DNA from 2 places in the Nonomuraea sp. WAC 01424 genome. Region 1 is predicted to be linked to the other one. Evidence: riboswitches for the same ligand, from Rfam matches in the RefSeq annotation. Region 1 holds a riboswitch; the other holds the start of a gene.
The links. A riboswitch is a leader RNA that binds a small molecule or an ion and turns the genes downstream of it on or off. The one in region 1 is predicted to bind glycine.
Positions count from the first base shown of each region.

Region 2: linked by a shared signal. The riboswitch ahead of gcvT (glycine cleavage system aminomethyltransferase GcvT) and the one ahead of gcvP (aminomethyl-transferring glycine dehydrogenase) in region 1 are both predicted to bind glycine.

Region 1 is NZ_QHHZ01000009.1:137,179-149,088, reverse strand. It holds gene DMB42_RS25060 (GNAT family N-acetyltransferase) at 1-24, shown strand, start outside; gene DMB42_RS25055 (aspartate-alanine antiporter) at 29-1,711, opposite strand; gene DMB42_RS25050 (CDP-alcohol phosphatidyltransferase family protein) at 1,845-2,426, shown strand; gene DMB42_RS25045 (mannose-1-phosphate guanyltransferase) at 2,430-4,934, shown strand; gene DMB42_RS25040 (FHA domain-containing protein) at 5,197-5,709, shown strand; gene DMB42_RS25035 (MerR family transcriptional regulator) at 5,774-6,427, shown strand; gene DMB42_RS25030 (bifunctional nuclease family protein) at 6,564-7,034, shown strand; gene DMB42_RS25025 (MerR family transcriptional regulator) at 7,182-7,802, shown strand; glycine riboswitch at 7,851-7,947, shown strand; gene gcvP (aminomethyl-transferring glycine dehydrogenase) at 8,114-10,939, shown strand; gene DMB42_RS25015 (hypothetical protein) at 11,065-11,865, shown strand; gene DMB42_RS25010 (hypothetical protein) at 11,894-11,910, opposite strand, start outside.
Region 2 is NZ_QHHZ01000002.1:170,259-182,168, reverse strand. It holds gene DMB42_RS06155 (ABC transporter ATP-binding protein) at 1-612, opposite strand, end outside; gene DMB42_RS06150 (response regulator transcription factor) at 720-1,370, opposite strand; gene DMB42_RS06145 (sensor histidine kinase) at 1,370-2,455, opposite strand; tRNA gene DMB42_RS06140 (tRNA-Leu) at 2,939-3,021, opposite strand; gene bcp (thioredoxin-dependent thiol peroxidase) at 3,106-3,579, opposite strand; gene DMB42_RS06130 (DUF3618 domain-containing protein) at 3,732-4,064, shown strand; gene DMB42_RS06125 (amino acid deaminase/aldolase) at 4,084-5,277, opposite strand; gene DMB42_RS06120 (DUF6286 domain-containing protein) at 5,433-6,011, shown strand; gene DMB42_RS06115 (hypothetical protein) at 6,008-6,523, shown strand; gene DMB42_RS52985 (hypothetical protein) at 6,718-6,861, shown strand; gene DMB42_RS06110 (L-serine ammonia-lyase) at 6,924-8,300, opposite strand; gene gcvH (glycine cleavage system protein GcvH) at 8,360-8,749, opposite strand; gene gcvT (glycine cleavage system aminomethyltransferase GcvT) at 8,746-9,831, opposite strand; glycine riboswitch at 9,866-9,965, opposite strand; glycine riboswitch at 9,986-10,083, opposite strand; gene DMB42_RS06095 (M28 family peptidase) at 10,286-11,656, opposite strand; gene DMB42_RS06090 (M4 family metallopeptidase) at 11,739-11,910, opposite strand, start outside.

The DNA.
Region 1 (11,910 bases):
ACCCACGCCTTCCTGCGCACCTGACCCCTCACCCCACCCAGCGGGCCAGCGCCACCGCGGCGGGCCCCAGCAGGGCCAGCACGGCCCCCGACAGCGCGTGCACCACCGTGTACGCCAGCAGCGGCGTCCCGTTCCCCGACATCCGGCGCACCGCGCCCAGGATCGCGGTCAGGCCGTGCTGGCCGGTCACCGCGCCCAGCACCAGCGGCGGCGGCAACATCATCAGCTTGGCCGCCATCGCCAGCGAGATCACCACGGGCATGGCGGCCGCCGCGACGGCGCCCAGCGCCACCTGCCAGCCGTGCCGCCCCACCAGTTCCACGGCCGCCGGTCCCGCCGACAACCCGAGCGCCGCCACGAACACGCCCAGCGCCAGCTCGCCCACCACCCGCGCCGCACCCGCGTCGTACTGCCCGAAGCGGGCCCGGCCCGCCCGTACGCGCCCGAACACCAGCCCCGCCAGCAGGCAGCCCACCGACACCGTGAGCCCGCCCGCCAGCCCCGCCACCAGTCCCGCCACGAGCCCGGCGGACAGATAGACGACGTCGGCCCGCCTCCCCGCGTCCGCCCGCGCCCCGAGCCAGGCCGCGGCCCGGTCCACGTCCCGCTTGATGCCGGTCACCCGCACCACGTCCCCGGCGTGCAGCGGCGTCCCCGGCCGGACCGGCAACCGGCACCCCACCCGGGTCACCTCGCACACGTGCAGGTCCTGCACGCCCTGGCCGGACAACCCCGCGCGCAGGGCCCGCACGGTCGCCGGGGGCCGGCCCGCGAGCATCACGTCGGCCACCTCCAGGTCCAGGTCCAGCTCCCGCCCGCCGGGCACCTCGGGCCCGATGACGGCGCACGCGTTCACCACGTCCTGGCGTACGCCGACGACCACGGCCTCGTCGTCCCGTTCCAGCAGCGTGTCCGGGCCGAACGCGATCGGGCGGCCGTTCCTGCGCAGCCGTTCCACCGAGACGCGGGTGCCCATCGCGATCTCGGCCTGCGCGACCGTCCTGCCCTCACCGGTGGTGACCTGGTGGGCCCGGCCCAGCACCGCCGGGGGCGGCGTCTCCTCCTCGCCGTCCAGCCGCCGCCACAGCGCCGCGGCCGCCTCCGCCGGGTCGAACCGCAGCACCGCGGGCGCGGCCCTGCTCGTCAGCAGCGCGATCGTGACCAGGGCGAAGAGGTACGACAGGACGTACGCGGGCCCGAGCGCGCCCTGCGCCGACCCGATCCCGGCCGCCTGCAACGCGTCGGCCGACGTGCCCAGCGCCACCGGTCCCGCCGCCGCCCCCGCCACCAGGCCCGCCGTGGTCGCCGGGTCGAGGCCGAGCACGTCCGCGACGAGCGCCGCGACCGCCAGCGCCCGCACGACCTCGATGACCGTGAACCAGACGTAGCGCAGATTCGGTCCGGCGAAGGCCGCGAAGAAGGCGGGCCCGAGGGTGTAGCCGAAGGTGAAGGCGAACACCGCGAAGGCGATCACGCGTACCTGGGGGTGGACCGTGACGCCCCCGGCCAGCAAGCCGACGGCGAGCGCCGCGGCGAGGGTGCCCGCCACCCCGCCGACCGCGACCCCGCGGAACCTGATCCTGCCCAGGGCGAACCCGAGGGCCAGGCAGAGGAACAGCGCGACCTCCGGCGCGTCCCGCAGCACGTCGGACTCCCAGGGCCACATCCGATCCCCCCATGCCCAGGCCGGCACCGCAGGGGGATCGATCACCCAGCCCCTTCCCGGCCCGCGGGGCGGCGAAACTCCCGCTCACCGAGGCCGCGGCGGGCGCCCGTGGGGGCCCGTGGGGGTTCGTCAGCGGTGGGGGCGACTGTGCCGGAGTTCCACGCAGTAGGGTCTCTGCGTGAGCGAAACTTCCGCCGAGGACCGGATCTGGACGGTTCCCAACCTGCTGAGCTTCCTGCGCCTGCTGGGTGTGCCCGTGTTCCTCTGGCTGGTGCTCGGTCCCCGGGCGGACGGCTGGGCCATCGCCATCCTGATCGTGGCCGGGTTCACCGACTGGCTCGACGGCAAGATCGCTCGCGCGTTCAACCAGACCAGCAAGCTCGGCCGGGTCATCGATCCGGCGGCCGACAAGCTGTACGTGTTCGCCACCATCCTGGCGCTGCTCCTGCGGGAGGTCATCCCGTGGTGGCTGGTGGCCGTCATCGTGGCGCGGGAGATCTTCGTCGCCTGTTCTTTCCCCGTACTTCGCAAACACGGATATAAGGCACTTCAAGTGCATTTCCTGGGCAAGGCCGCCATGTTCAATCTCATGTACGCCTTCCCTCTCCTCTTCCTGGCCTCCCACACCGGGTGGTATGCCGATATAGCGCGAATTGTCGGGTGGGCCTTCGCGCTCTGGGGAACCGGCCTGTATTGGTGGGCGGGGATCCTCTACGTGGTGCAGGTCCGCCAACTGGTAACCGCGACCTCGAAGGAGTGATCGGTGAAGGCGGTCGTCATGGCGGGCGGGGAGGGGACTCGGCTGCGTCCGATGACCGCCAACCAGCCCAAGCCTCTGCTTCCCGTGGTCAACCGCCCGATCATGGAGCACGTGCTCCGCCTGCTCAAACGCCACGGCATCACCGACACGGTCGTCACCCTGCAGTTCCTCGCCGCCCTCGTGCGCAACTACTTCGGCGACGGCGACGAGCTGGGCATGAACCTCCAGTACGCCACCGAGGACCTTCCCCTCGGCACCGCCGGCAGCGTCAAGAACGCCGCCGCCCGCCTGCGCGACGACCGCTTCGTGGTCATCTCCGGCGACGCCCTCACCGATATCGACTTATCCGACATGATCCGGTTCCATCGCGAAAATTCGGCTCTTGTCACCATCGGTCTGAAACGCGTCCCCAACCCGCTCGAATTCGGGATCATCATCCTCGGCGAGGGCGGCCGCGTTCAGCGCTTCCTGGAGAAGCCCACCTGGGGCCAGGTCTTCTCCGACACCGTCAACACCGGCATCTACGTCATGGAGCCCGAGGTGCTCGACGCCGTGGCCGCCGGCGAACCGGTCGACTGGTCGTCAGACGTCTTCCCCGCCCTCCTGGAACGCGGCGCCCCCATCTACGGCTACGTCGCCGGCGGCTACTGGGAGGACGTCGGCACCCACGCCAGCTACCTCAAGGCCCACGCCGACGCGCTGTCGGGCCGGGTCGCGCTCGACATCGGCGGCTTCGAGCTCTCCCCGGGCGTGTGGGTGGCCGACTCGGCCACGGTCGACCCCGACGCCGTACTCAAGGGCCCGCTGCTGATCGGCGACTACGCCAAGGTGGAGGCGGGCGCCGAACTACGCGAGTACACCGTGCTCGGCAACAACGCGGTCGTGCGCGAGGGCGCCTTCCTGCACCGCGCGATCGTCCACGACAACGTCTACCTCGGCCCCGGCGCCCACCTGCGCGGCTGCGTGATCGGCAAGAGCACCGACGTCATGGCCGGCGCCCGCGTCGAGGAGGACGCCGTCATCGGCGACGAATGCGTCATCGAGGCCGAGGCGTACGTCTCCAGCGGCGTCAGGGTCTACCCGTTCAAGACCGTCGAGGCCGGCGCGGTCGTCAACACCAGCGTCATCTGGGAGTCGCGCGGCCAGCGCAACCTGTTCGGCCCCCGGGGCGTCAGCGGCCTGGTCAACGTCGAGATCACCGCAGAGCTGTGCGTCCGCCTGGCCGGCGCGTACGCCACCACCCTGCGCAAGGGCGCCTACGTGGTCACCTCCCGCGACTGCTCCCTGGCCGCCAGGGCGCTCAAGCGGGCCGTGATCGGCGCGCTGACCGCCGCCGCGATCAACGTCCTGGACCTGGAGGCCGCGCCGCTGCCCGTGGCCCGCTTCCACACCGCCCGCGAGTCGGCCGCCGGCGGCATCGCGCTGCGCACCACGCCCGGCGACCCGCAGAGCGTCGACATCGTCATCATGGACGACCGCGGCGCCGACCTGCCCCCGGCCGCCCAGCGCAAGCTGGAGCGGGTCTTCTCCCGCCAGGAGTACCGGCGGGCCTTCCCCGGCGAGATCGCCGAGCTGCACTACCCGGCCAGGGCCGTCGAGGGCTACACCCACGAGCTGATGCGCACCATCGGCGTGACCGGCGTCAAGGACATGAAGGTCGTGGTCGACTGCGCCGGCGGCACCTCCTCCCTGGTGATGCCCACGCTGCTCAGCCGCGCCGGCGTCGAGGTGCTGACCGTCAACGCCCGGCTGAACGACGTCTCGCCCACCGAGACGCGCGCCGAGCGCCGCCGCGACCTGCAACGCCTGTCGGAGCTGGTCAGCTCCTCGCGGGCGGCGTTCGGCGTACGCTTCGACCCGGTCGGCGAACGCATCGCGCTGGTGAACGAGACCGGCCGGCTCATCAGCGAGGAACGTGCCCTGCTCGTCGTGCTCGACCTGGTGGCGGCCGAGCGCAGGGCCGGCCGGGTGGCCCTGCCGGTCACCACCACCCGGGTCGCCGAGCAGGTCTGCCGCTTCCACGGCGTCCAGGTGGAGTGGACCTCCACCTCGCTCGACGCCCTCACCTCCGCCGTCGCCGGCCCCGACATGATCTTCGCGGCCGACGGGCGCGGCGGGTTCGTCGTGCCCGAGTTCAGCCCGGCCATCGACGGCCTGGCCGCGTTCATGCGGCTGCTCGGCCTGGTGGCCCGCACCCGGCTGACGCTCAGCCAGATCGACGCGAGGATCCCCGAGGTCAAGCTGCTCAGGCGCAGCGTCCCCACCCAGTGGGCGGCCAAGGGCGCGGTCATGCGCTCGGTCATCGAGGCGGCCGAGGCCGAGCCGGGCGGCTGGCGCGTCGACACCACCGACGGCGTGCGGGTGGCCCGCGACGACGGGTCGTGGGTGCTGGTGCTGCCCGCCGCCGCCGAACCGGTGACCGAACTGTGGGCCGAGGCCCCCGACATGGACGGCGCGCAGGCTCTGCTCGAACGCTGGGCCCGCATCGTCGAGCGAGCAGCGATCTGATCACGTAGAGTAGCGGAAAATCCGTTGCCCGCGATGTGCGCGCGGAGTGCCGCAAGATCGTAATGTAGAAACGCGCGGCGGCATGGACCACGGGGCGGGAGCGACGGTAACTTTGTCAGCGTCCGAACCACCAGTCCAGTGCCCCGCCTTGACCTTTGCCGCTGATCAGCGTAAGTTGCGGCATTCGCAAACTTGAAGAGCGAAGGCAGGCGCGCCCCGAGCACCGTCGCCGCGTCTTCGCGGTAGGAGGCCGAGCCGATCGATGCCGAGCGTCTACTGCACGCAGTGCGGGCACGCCAACCCCGAGGATGCCCGTTTCTGTTCCCGCTGTGGGTCACCGTTGACCAGACCCGAGGTCTCCGGGGACACCACGTCGACGATCTCGGTCGCGGGAATCGAGGCGTACGAGGCTGAGACAGGCGACATGCTCCTGGCCGAACGGGCGCTGGTCGAACAGCTCCCGCCCGGCACGGCGTTGCTCTCGGTGACCAGGGGGCCCAACCAGGGGAGCCGGTTCCGGCTCGACAAGGACCTCACCACGACCGGGCGCCACCCGGAGAGCGACATCTTCCTCGACGACATCACCGTCTCCCGCCGCCACGTCGAGTTCTACCGCCATCGCGGCGGCCAGTTCTCCGTGCGCGACGTCGGCAGCCTCAACGGCACCTACGTCAACCGGGAGCGCATCGAGGAGGTCCCCTTGCACTCCGGAGACGAGGTGCAGATCGGCAAGTTCCGCCTCGTCTTCCTGATGAGGGTCAACGCCGGCGCATGAGTGAGCGGAGCGGGCGACCCGTGCACACGGCATCCCTGTCACTCGTGCCATCGGAGGCGGTGGCATGAGTTCCCAGGCGGCACGCTCGCACATGAGCATCGGGGAGGTGCTCGCCCTGCTGCAGGGCGAGTTCCCCGACGTCACCGTCTCCAAGATCCGTTTCTTGGAGGGCGAGGGGCTGATCGAGCCGGAGCGCAGCCCCTCCGGCTACCGCAAGTTCACCCACCTGCACGTCGAGCAACTGCGCTTCATCCTGACCGAGCAGCGTGACCACTACCTGCCGCTGCGGGTGATCAAGGACAGGATGGCCGAGAGCTTCGGCCTCCCGCGCGCGGTGCAGCAGGCGCAGGAGATCCGGTTCAGCCGGGCCGAGCCGCTGGAGGCCGCCGGCATCGACGAGGAGACCCTCGCCGAGCTGGAGGACTACGGCCTGCTGGCCCCCGTGGCCAGGCGCTACGACGAGGAGGCGCTCAAGGTCGCGCGCAGCGTCGGCGCCCTGCGCCGCTTCGGCCTGCACGCCCGCCACCTGCGCGCGGTCAAGGCCGCGGCCGAGCGTGAGTGCGGGCTGGTCGAGCAGGCCGTCGCGCCCATCCTCAAGCGGCGTGCCCCCGGCGCCATCGGCGAGGCCGACGAGGCTGCGAGGGAGTTGTCGACGCTCCTGCTCGACCTGCACGCCTCGCTCGTACGCATCGGCGTGAGGTCTGTGCTCGGCCGCTGAGGGCAGCACAGAGCTGGAAGGCCGGGGCACATTCCAGGCCTGACGGGTGTTACGTTGAAATGCACAAGCGTGTCAGCAGAAGCGACCCAGTCAACAGCTGTGCCGGGCGACCGGCCGGCCGAATACGGAGCAGCCCGTGTTGCAGATGGAGGTCGTGGGCGTTCGAGTAGAAATGCCCACAAATCAGCCGATCGTCTTGCTCAAGGAGGCACACGGGGAACGGTTCCTTCCGATCTGGATCGGCATGACGGAGGCGACCGCCATCGCCCTGGCCCAGGCCCGGCCGCCGCCGCCCAGGCCGCTCACCCACGACCTGTTCAGGGACGTGCTGAGCGCGCTCGGTGTCGGGCTGCGCGCGGTCAACATCGTGGCTCTGCGTGACGGCATCTTCTTCGCCGACCTGGTGTTCTCCAACGGTGTGGAGGTCAGCGCCAGGCCGTCCGACTCGATTGCCCTCGCCCTGCGCACCGGCGCCCGCATCTTCGCCAGCGAAGAGGTGGTCCAGGAGGCCGGTGTGATCATTCCTGACGACCAGGAGGACGAGGTGGAGAAGTTCAGGGAGTTCCTTGACACGATCACTCCCGAGGACTTCGGCAGGGCGGGGTAGGTATTTCAGTGCATTTACGCTTCACGACGCGCCGAGCCGGATCGTTGACTGGGCATGGTCACGGTCCTACGGTGCAAGTGAAACCCGTGGTCGCCCTTTACGAACCCCCAGATCAGGCCGCGGGATGAGAGAAAGCCGGAGGTCCGCGTGGCGGTCAGCAGCGGCGAGGGAAAGACGGCCGGCCAGGAAGATCCGGTGCGGCGTGAGAGCGCGCGGCAGCGTGCCGGAGAGCAGGGCCTGCTCTTCGACGAGCAGCCCGCGAAGCTGCCGGACGACATCGGATATCGCGGGCCGACGGCCTGCTCGGCGGCCGGCATCACCTACAGGCAGCTCGACTACTGGGCGCGCACTGGCCTGGTGGAGCCCACGATAAGAGCCGCGCACGGCTCGGGCTCGCAGCGGCTCTACAGCTTCCGCGACATCCTGGTGCTCAAGGTCGTCAAGCGGCTGCTCGACACCGGCGTGTCACTGCAGCAGATCCGCACCGCCGTGCAGCACCTGCGTGACCGCGGGGTCGCCGACCTCGCGCAGATCACGCTCATGAGCGACGGAGTCAGCGTCTACGAGTGCACCTCGGCCGACGAGGTGATAGACCTCCTCCAGGGCGGGCAGGGTGTGTTCGGCATCGCGCTCGGCCGGGTCTGGCGCGAGGTCGAGGGCTCCCTCGCGGAGCTGCCGGGGGAACGGGCGGCGGTCGAGGACAGCGTCCCGGCCGACCATCCCGCTGACGAGCTCGCCAAGCGGCGTCGCGCACGCCGCACGGGGTGAGCTGAACCGCTGAACACACCGTAGTAATCTAGGACAGAGTAAGGCTGACGACCCCGTGCGGGAGAGTCCCTGGGCCTCGGTCCTGGGGCGCCGAAGGAGCAACCCTCCCCGGAATCTCTCAGGCATCCCGTACCGCTCGGGCGAGGCAACTCTGGAAAGCAGGTGCGCCCGCCAGGCGCACCTCACCGACGGTGCAAGCCCCACGGTGGGGTGAAGCTCTCAGGTCGCGATGACGTCGCGATGACAGAGGGGGAGATCCGGCACTCGCCCGCGCCCTGGCGCCGGTCTCCAAGCCTCAGGAGGCAACCTCCATGACCGACCTGTCCGCTCCGCCGTTCTCGTCCAGGCATATCGGGCCCTCCGAGTCCGAGCAGCAGCGCATGCTCGAGGCCGTGGGTTTCGAGTCCGTCGGCGATCTGGTGGCCGTGGCCGTCCCCGAGGCCATCAGGGCCAAGGACCGGCTGCAGCTCCCGCCGGCCGCGAGTGAGACCGAGGCCATCGCCGAGCTGCGCGAGCTGGCCTCCCGCAACCGGGTGCTGACCTCGATGATCGGACTGGGCTACTACGACACCGTCACGCCCGCCGTCATCCGGCGCAACCTGCTGGAGAACCCGGGCTGGTACACCGCCTACACGCCGTACCAGCCGGAGATCTCGCAGGGCCGCCTGGAGGCGTTGCTGAACTTCCAGACGGTCGTCTCCGACCTGACCGGCCTCGACGTGGCCGGCGCCTCGCTGCTGGACGAGGCCACCGCCGCGGCCGAGGCCATGACGCTGGCCCGCCGCGCCGGCAGGTCCAAGAGCGACGTGTTCGTCGTCGACGCCGACACGCTGCCCCAGACCAAGGCCGTACTGGCCACCCGCGCCGAGCCGCTCGGCATCACGCTGGTCGAGCACGACCTCGACGGCGAGCTGCCCGACTGCTTCGGCGTGCTCGTGCAGTACCCGGGCGCCTCGGGCCGCCTGCGCGACTTCCGCGGCGTGGCCGCCAGGGCGCACGAGGCGGGCGCGCTCGTCGTGGCCGCCGCCGACCTGCTGGCCCTCACGCTCGTGGCCGCCCCGGGCGAGCTGGGCGCCGACATCGCCATCGGCTCCTCCCAGCGCTTCGGCGTCTCCTTCGGCTTCGGCGGCCCGCACGCGGCCTACATGTCCGTACGTGAGGGCCTGCAGCGGCAGATGCCCGGCCGCCTGGTCGGCGTGTCGGTCGACGTGGACGGCGACCCCGCCTACCGGCTGGCCCTGCAGACCCGCGAGCAGCACATCCGCCGCGAGAAGGCCACCAGCAACATCTGCACCGCCCAGGTCCTGCTGGCCGTGATCGCCGGCATGTACGCCGTCTACCACGGCCCCGAGGGCCTGCGCCGCATCGCGCTGCGGGTGCACCGGCACGCCGTCGCGCTGGCCGCCGGGCTGCGCGAGGCCGGGCTGGAGGTCGTGCACGGCGAGTTCTTCGACACCGTGCTCGTCCGCGTGCCCGGCCGGGCCGCCGACGTGGTGGCCGCCGCCGCCGAGCGGGGCGTCAACCTGTGGCAGGCCGGCGACGACCACGTCTCGATCGCCTGCGACGAGAAGACCGGCGCCGCCGAGCTGGCCAAGGTATGGGCCGCCTTCGGCGTCGAGCGCGAGGCGGTGGAGCTGTCGGCCGACGCGCTGCCGGACGGGCTGCTGCGCGAGTCGGACTACCTGACCCACCCGGTCTTCCACAGTCACCGCTCCGAGACCGCGATGCTGCGCTACCTGCGCCGCCTCCAGGACAAGGACATCGCGCTCGACCGTTCGATGATCCCGCTGGGCTCCTGCACGATGAAGCTCAACGCGACCACCGAGATGGAGCCGATCACCTGGCCGGAGTTCGCCGGCGTCCACCCGTACGCGCCCGAGGCCCAGACCGAGGGCTACCGGGAGCTGATCGGCACCCTGGAGGGCTGGCTGGCCGAGGTGACCGGCTACGACGCGGTCTCCATCCAGCCGAACGCGGGCTCCCAGGGCGAGTTCGCCGGCCTGCTGGCCATCCGCGCCTACCACCAGGCCAACGGCGACACCGGCCGCGACGTGTGCCTGATCCCGTCCTCGGCCCACGGCACGAACGCGGCCAGCGCCGTCATGGCGGGCATGCGGGTCGTGGTCGTGGCCTGCGACACCGACGGGAACATCGACCTGGCCGACCTCGACGCCAAGATCGCCAAGCATCGCGAGCGGCTGGCGGCGATCATGGTGACGTACCCGTCCACGCACGGCGTGTACGAGGAGTCGATCACCGAGGTCTGCGCCAAGGTGCACGAGGCCGGCGGCCAGGTGTACGTCGACGGCGCCAACCTCAACGCCCTGGTGGGCCTGGCCAAGCCGGGCGAGTTCGGCGCCGACGTGTCCCACCTCAACCTGCACAAGACGTTCTGCATCCCGCACGGCGGCGGCGGCCCCGGCGTCGGCCCGGTCGCGGTGCGCGGCCACCTGGCGGCCTACCTGCCCGGCCACCCGCTGCGCGACGGCAGCGCGGTCGGCCCGGTCTCGGCCGCCCCGTACGGATCGGCCGGCATCCTGCCGATCTCGTGGGCGTACGTGCGGATGATGGGCGCCGAGGGGCTCACCGCGGCCACCGAGCAGGCCATCCTGTCGGCCAACTACCTGGCCAGGCGGCTGGCCCCGCACTTCCCGGTGCTCTACACCGGGCGCGGCGGCCTGGTGGCCCACGAGTGCATCGTGGACCTGCGGCAGATCACCAAGGAGACCGGCGTCACCGTCGACGACGTGGCCAAGCGCCTGATCGACTACGGCTTCCACGCCCCGACCATGTCGTTCCCGGTGGCCGGGACGCTGATGATCGAGCCGACCGAGAGCGAGGACCTCGACGAGCTCGACCGGTTCGTGGACGCCATGATCGCCATCCGCGGCGAGATCGCCAAGGTGGCCTCCGGCGACTACGACAAGACCGACAACCCGCTGCGCAACGCCCCGCACACCGCCGAGTCGGTCACCGCCGACGAGTGGGCGCACCCGTACTCGCGGACCGAGGCGGCCTACCCGCTGAGCTCGCTGCGCGAGGGCAAGTACTGGGTGCCGGTGCGCCGGATCGACCAGGCCTACGGCGACCGTAACCTGGTGTGCTCCTGCCCGCCGCTGGAGGCGTACGAGGACTGAGTCTCAAGCGGGCCCCCTGCCGGGGGCCCGCTTCGGGCATGGGCCAGTCCTACACCGTCAAGTGAGCAGACATGATCGCGACGAGCCGTTAGGCTCGGTGCGATCCGTCGCCAGAAGGAGCTCTCTTGACGTCCTCAGAGCTGGAGACGCCGCCCCTCGACACCGCCCGCCGCCTGGCCGAGGGCGGCGACCTCGAGGGTGCGGCGGCGATACTGACCGAGCTCGTCGCCGACCCCGGCAACCCCGACCGGGCCCAGGCGGCCGTGGGGCTGGCCGTGGTGCTCGACGAGCGCGGCGACACCGACGCCGCCCGCGCCGCGGCCCGTACGGCGCTGGCCACCGGCCATCCCGAGTACGCCGCCCAGGCCGCCTGCCACCTGGCCCAGGGCTTCGAGCGCGAGGGCCGCGACGACCAGGCCAGGGCCGCCTGGCAGGCCGTGCTCGGCATGGGCACGGCCGCCTACCTCCCGCTGGCCCACCTCGCGCTGGCCCGGCTGGCCGGCGGCGCGGCGGAGGCGGAGAAGGAGCTGCGCGCCGCCATGGAGAGCGGCGAGCGGGCGGGCGACGCCCAGGCCGGCGCGCACGCGGCGCGGCAGCTCGCCGAGATGCTGCTGGAGCACGGCGATCCGGGCGAGGCGGCCGAGCTGCTGCTGGACGCGCTGGAGTTCGCCCCGGCGGGGGAGCTGCCGGGGCTGCGGGTGCTGCTCGGCATCGCCCACCTGGAGCTGGCCTGCGCGGAGTTCGCCGAGGCCGTCGAGAGCGGGGCCGACCCCCAGACGGGGGCGCTGGCCATCGAGCTGCTGGCCCGTACGCTGCCGCTGCGCGGGCGCACCGAGGACGCCGGTCAGGTGTGGACGTACGGCCTGGAACACGAGGACGAGATCCTGGCCGCCGAGGTCCGGCTGCGTTTCCACCGCGACGCCTGAGCGCGCGGCAGAAAGCAGAGGCGCGGGCTCAGGCGCGGCGCATGA
Region 2 (11,910 bases), on a different contig from region 1:
GGTCTGGTTCAGCTCGCGGACCGAGGTGCGCAGGAAGGACAGGATCTCCGAGCCGCTGCGCGAGTCCAGGTTGCCCGTGGGCTCGTCGGCGAAGATCACCCGTGGCTTGCTGATCAGCGCCCTGGCCACGGCCACACGCTGCTGCTGGCCGCCCGACAACTGCGTCGGCCGGTGCCCGAGCCGGTCGCGCAGCCCCACGGTGTCGATGACCCGGGCGAACAGCTCCTCGTCCGCCTGCCGGGCGGCGATGTCCAGGGGCAGCCTGATGTTCTGCTCGGCGGTCAGCGTGGGCAGCAGGTTGAACGCCTGGAAGATGAAGCCGATCCGCTCCCGGCGCAGCAGCGTGAGCTGCCGGTCGGCCAGCCCGGTCAGCTCCACGTCGCCGATGTGCACGGTGCCCGAGGTGGCGGTGTCGAGACCGGCCAGGCAGTGCATGAGCGTCGACTTGCCGGAGCCGGAAGGGCCCATGATCGCGGTGAAGGCGCCGGTCGCGAACGCCACGTCCACGCCGCGAAGGGCGTGGACCTCGGCGTCGCCCTGGCCGTACACCTTGGTCAGGGCCTTGGCCACCACCGCGGGCGGGGCCGCGCGCCGGGAGTCGGTGAGGGTCACTTTCACTCCTTGTCGCAATATTTCGTCGCGACCAACGCTAGGAGTGGAAAGTTCAGGACTTGTGGGTCCTGAGGAGGGACTTCGTGTAGGACCTCAGACGACCCCCGTCAACCTTTCGGCCGATGCGAGGGCACGACCAGCCCCGCCTCGTACGCGTACACGACCACCTGGGCCCGGTCGCGCAGCCCCAGCTTGGCCAGCACGCGGCCCAGATGCGTCTTCACGGTGGCCTCGGCGACCTCAAGACGGTTCGCGATCTCCATGTTGGACAGGCCGCGGGCCACCATGAGCAGCACCTCACGCTCGCGCGGGGTCAGCTCGGTCGCCGCGGGCAGCTCCTCCACGGGCAACTGGGCGGCGAACCGGTCCAGCATCCTGCGCAACGTACGCGGCGAGACCACGGCGTCGCCCGCGTGCACCAGCCTGATCGCCTCGACCAGGTCGGCGGGCGGCACGTCCTTCAGCAGGAACCCGGCCGCGCCCGCCTTGATCGCGGACAGGGCGTACTCGTCGAGGTCGAACGTGGTCAGGATCAGCACCTTCGGCCCGTCGATGTGCCTGGTCGCCTCGACGCCGTCCATGCGCGGCATGCGCACGTCCATGAGGACGACGTCCACCTCGACGCGCTCCAGCAGCTCCAGGGCCGCGACGCCGTCGCCGGCCTCGGCCACCACGTCGATGTCGGGCTGGGCGCCGAGCACCATCTTGAACCCGGCCCGCAGCAGCTCCTGGTCGTCGACCAGCATCACTCTGATCATCACGCCGCCCTGATCATCGGGAGCCGGGCCAGCACCTCGAAGCCGCCCCCCGAACGGGGGCCGGCCGACACCGCGCCGCCGTACATGCCGACGCGTTCGCGCATGCCGATCAGGCCGTGCCCGTCGGGGCTGGGCGGCGCGGCGGCGCCCCTGCCGTCGTCGGTCACGCGGACGACCAGCTCGGGGCCGCCGTAATCGATCTCGACGAGCGCCCGGACGTCGGGGCCGCCGTGCTTGAGCGCGTTCGTCAGGGCCTCCTGGACGATGCGGTAGACCGCGAGCTGCTGCCCTTCGGGCAGCTCGCCGGGCATGCCGCCGATCCGCAGGCTCGTGGGCACGCCGGCGCCGCGTACCAGCTCTTCGAGCTGGCCCAGGCCGGGTTGCGGGGTGTAGTCGGTGTCGTCGTCCTCGCTCTCGCGCAGCACGCCGACCATCCTGCGCATCTCGGCGAGCGCGGCCCGTCCGGTCTTGGAGATGTTCCGTACGGCCAGCCGGGCCTGTTCGGGGTCGCTGTCGAGGGCGAAGCCCGCGCCGTCGGCCTGGACGACCATCACGCTGACGTTGTGGGCCACCACGTCGTGCAGCTCCCTGGCGATCCTGGTGCGCTCGGCGGCCGCGGCCATCCTGGCCTGCTGGTCCCGTTCGCGTTCGGCCCGCTCGGCGCGTTCCTCCAGACCTTCCAGGTAGCGCCTGCGGGTGTTGGCGTACAGGCCGGCGAGCCAGATGGTGACGACGAAGATCGAGCCGCTGAAGAACATGCCGAAGGTGGCGACGGACCAGTTCACCAGCGCCAGGAAGATCCCCAGCTCGGCCACCAGCCCCGCCGCCAGCGCCCACCGGAACGCGCACTCGGAGGCGACCGTCCACAGCGCGACCATGACCGCGAGGTTGGCCGGCATCGGATCGACGTGCGCCAGCCACTGACCGAAGGAGACCAGCGAGACCACCGCGAACGCCGCCAGCGGCCTGCTCCGCCACAGCAGCGGCAGCAGCAGGAGCGCGGAGAGCGCGATGTAGCCGGCCACGCCCAGGTACCTGCTGCCCTCGGAGGGGTTCAGCGAGGCGTAGGGAATCGCCAGGAGCAAGCTCAAAAGGGCGAGGGGGGCGACCCGCAGGACGCTCACCAGCCCGCCATGGCGCCTCGACCACGCCCGTACCCTGCCGAACACATCCTCACGATATGTAAGCCACGCCGGGGGTTTGTCCGCCTAGAGGGGGAAGTCCGCGTACGACCCAGGTCTTACATGGGTCTTACGGCGGACACGGCATTGTGGTTCATGGGAGCGCCCCTCGCGGGCGAGTAAAGGGAGATCGTGATGGCGGATCATGATCGCGACGCCGGGTCGCGCGGTGAAGAGGAAGCACCGCGCGACCCGACCCCCGGACCGCGCGACACCGAGCAGCTCACCTAGGGAAACCTCGGCCACGGCCCCCACCAGAGACACCGCCCGGGCTCTTCGAGAACCTTCGCGACCGCTCCGACAGGGCTGGTCGTCGGCGCGCCGGCGGCGCGCGCTCTCACTGTGCTTCGCCCCGCGCGGCTGATCACGAGCCGGCGCGGGAGCGTGTGCGGGCGGGGGGACTCGAACCCCCACAGTGTCTCCACCAACAGGACCTAAACCTGCCGCGTATGCCATTTCGCCACGCCCGCGGTCCCGCCGAGGCGGGCTGGGGACAGTTTAGCGCTCCGGCCGAGGCCGGGCAGCAGCCTTTCCGGGAGACCGCGGGCCGGGGCTCAGGCCAGGCCGAGCTTCTTCTTGAGCGAGGCCACGTGTCCGGTGGCCTTCACGTTGTAGAGCGCCTGCTCGATCTTCCCGTCGGCGTCGATCACGAACGTCGAGCGGATCACGCCGATCATCTCCTTCCCGTAGAGCTTCTTCGGGCCATAGGCGCCGTACGCCTGGTGGACGGTCAGCTCGGGGTCGGACAGCAGCGGGAAGGTCAGGGCGTCGCGGGCGACGAACTTGGCCAGCTTCTCGGGCTTGTCCTTGGACACGCCGAGGACGACGAAACCCTCGTCCGTCAACTGGCTGAGGTTGTCGCGGAAGTCGCAGGCCTGTTTGGTGCAGCCCGGCGTCATCGCGGCGGGGTAGAAATAGAGGATCACCCTCTTGCCGCGGAGGTCGTCGAGGGTGACGGTGCCGCCGTCGGCGGTGGGTAGCGTGAACTCGGGCGCGGGGTCGCCGGGCGCGAGCTTGGTGTCTGTCATGAGGCCCTCCTGAGTTCTCCCGGCAAACCTACCGGCCTGGCCGCCGTGCCGTACGGCATGACGACCTGACAGACTGATCACGACCAGAACGGACGGAGCTCGCGACGGACCGCGTAGCGGGCGCGACCACGCGTACGGTCGAAAGGAGAGCCATGGCTGACACCGATCCAGACGAGTTGGAGCGGCGGATCGCGCGCACGCGCGCGGAGTTGGCGCAGACGGTCGACGCCATCGCCGACCGGGTGAGCCCCAAGCGGGTCGCCGAGCGTACGGTCGCCGATGTCAAGAGCAGGGCGGGCCACTTTGTGGCGTCCGTGGGGGACGCCCTCGGGGTGACCGCCCGCCCGGTCGACTATGGCGACAAGCCCGAAGGGGTGTGGGAGGACGAGCAGCCCAACCTGGCGCCGGTGCTCATCGGCGTCGGCGCGGTGCTGGTCGTCGGCGCCGCGATCGTCCTGTTCCGGCGCTGGCGTCGCCGGCGCTGAGCACGTGCCGGGGGCGGGGTCAGAGGAACGTCCTGCCCTCGCCCCGGTACGTGGGCACCGACTCGGCCACGGTGTCGCCGTCCACGAGGTGGAGGGTGTCGAAGCGCTCGCACATCTCGCCCGCCTTGGCGTGCCTGAACCACACCCGGTCCCCGACCCGTAGATCCTGGGCGGCCTGGCCGAGCAGCGGGGTCTGCACCTCGCCGGCACCCTCGTCCTGCGCGTACCGCAGGCCGGCGGGCAGGTAGGGCTGCGGCAGGCGGCTCGGTCCGGGCGGGCCCGAGGCGAGGTAGCCGCCGCCCAGTACCGTCACCGTGTCCGGCCCGGGACGGCGGACGACCGGCAGCGCGAACAGGGCCGCCGGGCGCCCGCTGAAGCGCCGGTAGAAGTCGAACAGCCGCGGGTGGAAGAAGCCCGAGCCGGCGGCGACCTCCGTGATCGCCTTCTCCCTGACGGTCGTCTCGATCGAGCCGGTGCCGCCGCCGTTGACGAACTCCAGGTCGGCGACCTGGCGTACGGCGTTCACTATGCGCCCGCGGCGGACGATCAGCTCCCTGGCCGACCGGGCCTGCATGATCCGGACGACCCGGGCGAAGGCCGCGTTGCCGGGCGGGTCATCGCCGACCCCCGCGATCTGCGCCTCGTACGCCATCAGGCCCACCAGGCGGAGGCCGGGGCGCTTGCCGACGGCCGTGGCCAGGTCGGCGGCCTGCTCGGGCTCGCGTACGGGGGAGCGGAGCGCGCCGGCCCGGAACTTCCCGCCCAGGGTGACGTAACCGGCGTCCAGGTCGAGGGAGAGCCGCAGCTCGGCTCGCGGGTACACGTCCGACACGGCCTTCTCGATGAAGTCGAGCTGCTCGCGGGAGTCGACGGTGATCGCGATCCGCTCGGCGGCCCGCGGGTCGGCGGCCAGCTCGGCCAGCGCGTGCCGGTCGGCCGTCGGATAGGCCACCAGGATGTCGCTGAAGCCCTCGGCGGCCAGCCACAGGGCCTCGGGGAGGGTGAAGGCCAGGATGCCGCGGAAACCGTCCATGGCGAGGATGCGTTCGAGGACCGCGCGGCTGCGTACGGACTTGCTCGCCACCCGGATGGGCTTGCCCGCGGCTCGGCGTACCAGGTCGGCCGCGTTGGCCCGCATGGCCGCCAGGTCGAGGATCGCGAAGGGCGGTTCAAGCGCCACGGTGGCGCGGTCGTAGCGCTGGCGGTCTTCCATACCAGCAGGGTAACGGCATATGGGGCGAATGAATATGAGGGAGGTTCACATTCCTTGGTGCGCCCGTAATGATCGGGCAAATCGGCGGCGAGGGCGCGGTCGCGGGCCCTGAGGACCCATGTACGTCTGTCGTTGTGATGACCACGCTTCAGCAGATGGTGCCCGCAGCCATCACCGCTCAGCACACCGGTCTGCGCAGGGCCAGGAGGGCGCTCAGACCGGCCCGTACGCTCCCCGGCGCCCTCGTCGCCCTCGCCCTGGCCGCCGGGCTCGGCGCGACGACCGCCGAGGTGGTGACGTCGCTGCTCGGCAAGCCGCTCGGCTGGGTCCCGCTGAACGAGGCGATCGAGCTGGCCGGCGCGCGGACGTGGCCGCAGGTCTCCTCCGCCGCCCTGGTCACCGCCGGGGCCGGGATGCTGATGCTGCTGCTCGCGATCGTGCCGGGACGTTCCCGTACGGTCCCGGTCGAGACCTCCGACCCCCTGATCGTCATCGGCATCACCCGGGCAGGGTTGCGCCGGACCCTGCGGTCGGCCGCCCAGCAGGTGAGCGGGGTGGACCGGGCCCGCGTACGGCTGCGCCGGCGCACCATCGAGGTCACCGTCGTGACCGGGCCGGAGAGCTCGGGCACCATGCTCAGGCAGGTCGGTACGGCGGTCGGCGACCGGCTGGCCGGAGTCGGCACGCTCGGCACCGGCGAGGTCGTCGTCCGGCTGCGCAGGAAGGGCGTGTGATGCGGCAGTACGCGGGCAACCGCGTCGGCCTGGCACTGGTCGGTCTCACCCTGCTCGGCGCGGGCGGTTACGCCTGGCTGCGCGGTCAGGGCCGGCTCTTCGACCTGCCGCGCAACGCCAAGGTCCTGCCCGCCGAGCTCGCCCGTACGCTGGCCGAGGATCCCTGGACGCTGTGGCTGCTGGCCTTCGCGCTGCTGATCCTGTCCATGCTGGCCCTGCGCTGGTTGCTGCTCAGCGTCGGCTGGGGCCGCCGGGGCGTGGCCAACGGCACCGGCACCGCCATGTTGTGCGTCGGCCTCAAGGGCGTGGACGGGCTCGGCAGGGCCGGCGTACGGTTCGCCGACAACGGCCTGCGTGTCCACCTGACCTGCCCGTCCGACGCCGACGTCGGCGCGGTGGTGAGCAAGCTGGACCAGGACATCGTGGGCCGCGTCCGCCGCGAGGTACGCGACGACGAGACGCCCGCGGTCGTCCGCGTCCACGTACGCCGCCAACGGGCCGAACGCCGCTGACCCGTCACCCCCAGCTCAGCCGTCACCCCCAGCTCAGCCGTCATCCGAAGGGAGAAGGCGCAGTCCGCGCCTTCGTCGTCGAATCCGATCGGGAGGTCGTCATTCACCGCATCATCGGCGCGTTCGCCGCCGCCGCCCTCACCATCGCCCTCGCCACGCCCGCCGCCCAGGCGGCGCCGGACGGCGGCGTCCCGTTGTTCCCGTGCCGGACGGGGGACGACGGCCAGACCCACTGCGTCGGGGACCACCTGGCCGGCCTGCTGCTGCAGGCGCTGAATCCCGAGTTCGGCCTGATCTGCGTGAACAGTCACTTCACCACGATCATCTGCCGGCACTGAGACCCGGCCGCGAAGACCCAGGGCCGCGAGGACCCCTCCCGTGAAGGAGGGGTCCTCGTGGTTCAGCACTCGATCACGTTGACGGCCAGGCCGCCCCGCGAGGTCTCCTTGTACTTGTCCAGCATGTCGCGGCCGGTGTCGCGCATGGTCTTGATGGCCTTGTCCAGGGCCACGTAGTGGCGGCCGTCGCCGCGCAGGGCGATCCTGGCGGCCGTGATGGCCTTGTTGGAGGCCACGGCGTTGCGCTCGATGCACGGGATCTGCACCAGGCCGCCGATCGGGTCGCAGGTCAGCCCGAGGTTGTGCTCGATGCCGATCTCGGCGGCGTTCTCCACCTGCTCGGGGGTGCCGCCCATGACCTCGGTGAGGCCGGCCGAGGCCATCGAGCAGGCCGAGCCCACCTCGCCCTGGCAGCCGACCTCGGCGCCGGAGATGGAGGCGTTCTCCTTGAACAGCACGCCGATCGCGGCGGCCGTGAGGAGGAAGCGCACCACGCCCTCGTCGTCGGCGTGCGGGACGAACTTGGTGTAGTACGTCAGCACGGCCGGGATGATGCCGGCGGCGCCGTTGGTGGGGGCGGTGACGATGCGGCCGCCCGCGGCGTTCTCCTCGTTGACGGCCAGGGCGAACAGCGCCACCCAGTCCATCGCCTGGAGCGGGTCCTTCTCGGCCGACTCGGCCTGGAGGCGCCGGTGGAGCTGGTTGGCCCGGCGCTTGACCTTCAGGCCGCCGGGCAGCACGCCCTCCTTGGTGATGCCGCGCCGTACGCAGTCGGACATCACGCGCCAGAGGTTGAGGATGCCGGAGCGGATCTCCTCCTCGGTACGGCCGAACGCCTTCTCGTTCTCCAGCATGAGGGCGGAGATCGACAGGCCGGTGTTCGAGCAGTGCTTGAGCAGCTCCTCGCCCGAGGCGAACGGGTAGGGCAGGACGGTGTCGTCGGGCTTGATGCGGTCGGCGCCGGTGGCCTTCTCGTCCACGACGAAGCCGCCGCCGACCGAGAAGTAGACCTTCTCGCGCAGGGTGTCGCCCTGCTCGTCGTAGGCGGTGAAACGCATGCCGTTGGGGTGCTCGGGCAGGGAGATCTTGCGTTCGAAGACGAGGTCCTGGCCGACGACGAACGGGATCTCGTGGCTGCCGAACAGCTTGACCGTGCCCGAGGCGCGCATCTCGGCCAGGCGGGCGTCGATGGAGTCGACGTCGACCAGCTCGGGCTTCTCACCGGACAGGCCGAGCAGGACCGCCTTGTCGCTGCCGTGGCCCTTGCCGGTCAGGCCGAGCGAGCCGTACAGGATGACTTCGACCCGGGCCGCACGGGGGAGCAGGCCGTCGTCGTGCAGACCGCGGGCGAACTTGTGCGCGGCGGCCATCGGGCCGCCGGTGTGGGAGCTGGACGGTCCGATGCCGATCTTGAAGAGGTCGAAGACGCTGATCGCCATTGATGGGCGCCCTTCAGTTCAGGATGTGCCGGGGCCCGACCCGGGCCCCGGCGGTTGGGTCAGGACTCGCCTGAGGTGAGTGCGGCGTACTCCTCGGCGGACAGCAGGTCCTCCGGGTCGCCCTCCATGCGGACGCGGAACATCCAGCCGTCGCCGTAGGGCTCGCTGTTGGCCAGCGACGGGTCGTCCACGATGGCCTGGTTCACCTCGACGATCTCGCCGCCGACCGGCGAGTAGATCTCGCTCACCGACTTGGTGGACTCGACCTCGCCGACCGAGTCGCCCGCCTCGACGGTCGCACCGACCTCGGGGAGCTGCACGAAGACGACGTCCCCAAGGGCTTCGGCGGCGAAGGCCGTGATGCCGACGGTCACGGTGATGCCGTCGTCCACACCCGACACCCACTCGTGTTCCTTGGTGTAGTTCAGGTCGTCAGGGATGTTGCTCACTTGTTCCTCCTGTAGAAGGGCAGCTCGACCAGGTCCATAGGTTCTTGGCTGCCCCGGATGTCCACGGCCAGACCTTCGTCTGCTCCGGCGTCGACGTAGGCCATCGCGATGGGCTTGCCCAGGGTCTGGGAGGGCGCACCGCTGGTGACCTCGCCGACGACGGCGCCGTCTCGGGTGACCGGGTAGCCGTGGCGCGGCACCCGGCGGCCCTTGGCGACCAGGCGGCGCGGGCGGCGGCGGGGCGGGTCGTCCTTGACCGCCTCCAGCGCCGCCCTGCCGACGAAGTCACCGGGCTTGTCGAATTTCACCACTCTGCCCAGCCCCGCGTCGAACGGGGTCAGGTCCGAGCTCAGCTCGTTGCCGTAGAGCGGCATGCCGGCCTCCAGCCTGAGGGTGTCGCGGCTGGACAGGCCCGCGGCCTTGATCCCGTACGGCTCGCCCGCCGCTTCCAGGGCGTGCCAGAGCGGTACGGCGTCCTGGTTGGCGACGAACAGCTCGAAGCCGTCCTCGCCGGTGTAGCCGGTGCGGGCGATGAGCGCCTGGCGGCCGTCGACCACGCCGGGCAGGCCCGCGTAGTACTTGAGGCCGGCGAGGTCGGCGTCGGTGAGCGTGGAAAGGATCTCCTGGGCCCGCGGGCCCTGGATCGCGATCAGGGCGTACTGCTGGGAGCGGTCGTCGACCACCGTGTCATACGACTTAGTACGATTTTTCAGCTCATCCGCGACTTTTTCGGCGTTCGAGGCGTTGGCGACCACCATGAACTCCTCGTCGGCCAGCCGGTAGACGATGAGGTCGTCGAGCACGCCACCGCGCTCGTCCACGATCATCGTGTACCTGGCGCGGCCGGGCGCGAGCGCCGACAGGTGGCCGACCAGCGCGTAGTCCAGCGCCTCGGCGGCCTGCGGCCCGGTCAGGAAGATCTCGCCCATGTGCGAGAGGTCGAACAGCCCGGCCGCCTCGCGGACGGCTTTGTGCTCCGCCGACTCGCTGCCGTACCGGAGCGGCATGAGCCACCCGGCGAAGTCGGTCAGCGTGGCGCCTAGGGCCTCGTGGACGTCTCGTAGCGGCGTAGGTCGGGACATTTGTCGCACCTCAGGACAGGATCGGATGCCAGCATCCTCCCCCTCTGTCATGGATGCCTGAGAGCTTCGCCCGAGTTTTGCCGGACTTTCACCTTCGGCGAGGCCGCTCGGGCCTGCTTTCCAGAGGTCACCTCCCCGTAAGAACGCCTTACAGGGCTGCCGCGCGGTCCTTTGCCTTGAGAGGTTCGCGGGGAGGGCTTGCTCCTTCAGGGACCCTGACCGGCTGTCAGGGTGCTCTCCCGCACGGTTTCGCCGGTGATGTCCGTCAGCCTAGTGCCGACATGGGGGTGTTGTCGCGCTTCGATCCCGTACACCGCACGCAGCGAAAAGCGGCCGCGGCCCCGGAGAGGCGGGGCCGCGGCCGCGTTGGTGGCCGCGCGCGAGCCGGTCATGGCAGGTCAGCTCGCACGCGGCAGCCAGTACGCGGGCCGGTCGGGACCGGCGCGCGGTGAGATCAGGCCCGGCCCCAGAGGGCGGGCACGTTGGGCGGTTCCCAGCCGGGCAGGCTGGTGTGCGCCTGGAGGCAGCGGTAGCTGGACCCCTGGTAGGTGACGACGTCACCGGCCGCGTAGGCCTTGTAGGCGGTCCAGGTGGTGCCCTGGCCGTCCCCTCCGACGGTCAGGGTGAAGGAGGCGGAGTGGTCCGCCGTCGCCCCGTCGCCGTTGAGCCCTATGGTGTACGTCCCCGCCGCGGCGCCGCTGGTGGTGGCGACCGTGACGGTGGACGATTGCCCCGCCTGGATCGTGGACGGGTTGAAGGAGACGGTGACCCCGCTCGGCACGTTTCCGGCGGAGAGCGCGATGCTCTGCGCCTGGCCGGACGTGACCTGGGTACTGACCGCCGCGGTAGCCGACTGGCCGGCCTGGACCGACGCCGAGGACGGGGTCACCGAGATCGAGTAGTCGTTCTCCGCGGGCGTGCCGCCCACGGCGAGCTTCCATATGGCGTACGCGATGGCGTCGCTGTTCCGGTCCAGCGCCGTGGTGTTGATGGCGCCCGGGTAGCTGTCGCACGCGCTGTGATAACAACGGTCGAAGGCGGCCCCGGCCGTGCCGCCCCACTTGGCGGCCTGTGCCGAGCTCTTGACCGCCCCGGCCCCCGTGGCCAGGCCGCCGACCCGTACGCCCGCGCTCTTGAACGAGGCGTGGTCGCTGCGGCCGTCGCCCTCCCTGTCACCCTCGGTCTGAAGGCCGATGGTGGCGAAGTAGTCGCTGAAGGTCCGCTGAAGGGTCGCGTCGTCGTCGTAGACGAAGTAGCCGGCGTTGGTCGAGGCGATCATGTCGAAGTTCAGGTACACCTCGACGCCGCCGGCGCCGCCGTTCTGCACGTAGTACCTGGAACCGACCATGCCCGCTTCTTCGGCGCCCCACCAGCCGAACCGTACGTGCTTGGTGAGGGTGGGCTTGCGGGCGGCGAGGGTGAGGGCGTTCTCCAGGAGCGCGGCCGAGCCGGAGCCGTTGTCGTTGATGCCGGGGCCGGCCGCGACGCTGTCGAGGTGGGCGCCGAGCATCACGGTCTGGTTCGCCGGGCCGCCCGGCCAGTCGGCGATCAGGTTGCTGCCGCCGCTGAAGCTCTGCACCCGGGTGGTGAACCCGGCGGCGTCGAGCTTGCCCTTGATGTAGTTGATCGAGGCGGTGAAGCCCGGCCTGCCCGAGGCGCGGTTGCCGCCGTTGCTCGTGGCGATGGACTGCAACTGGCTCAGATGCGCCGTCACGTTCGAGACGGGGATGTCGGGCGCGGGGTCGGCGGCTGCGCCGGCCGGTCCGGCCGGCGTGGTGAGGGTCAGGGCTAACGCGGCGGTGGCCGCGGCGCCCAGCCTGAGCATGGCGTTCACGTTCTGTGGCTCCTCAAGGGGGCTCCAAGGGGGTTGGGCGGCCACCCCGGCGTGGCCGCCCAGGTCGTGCTGGTCAGACCGGCTGCCAGAGGGCGGGCACGTTGGGCGGCTCCCAGCCCGGCAGGCTCGTGTGAGACTGCAGGCATCGGTAGCTGGTGCCCTGGTACGTGACGGTCTGCCCGGCCGTGTAGGCCGTGTAGGTCTGCCACGTGGTGCCCTGGCCGCCGCCCACCGTCAGGCTGAAC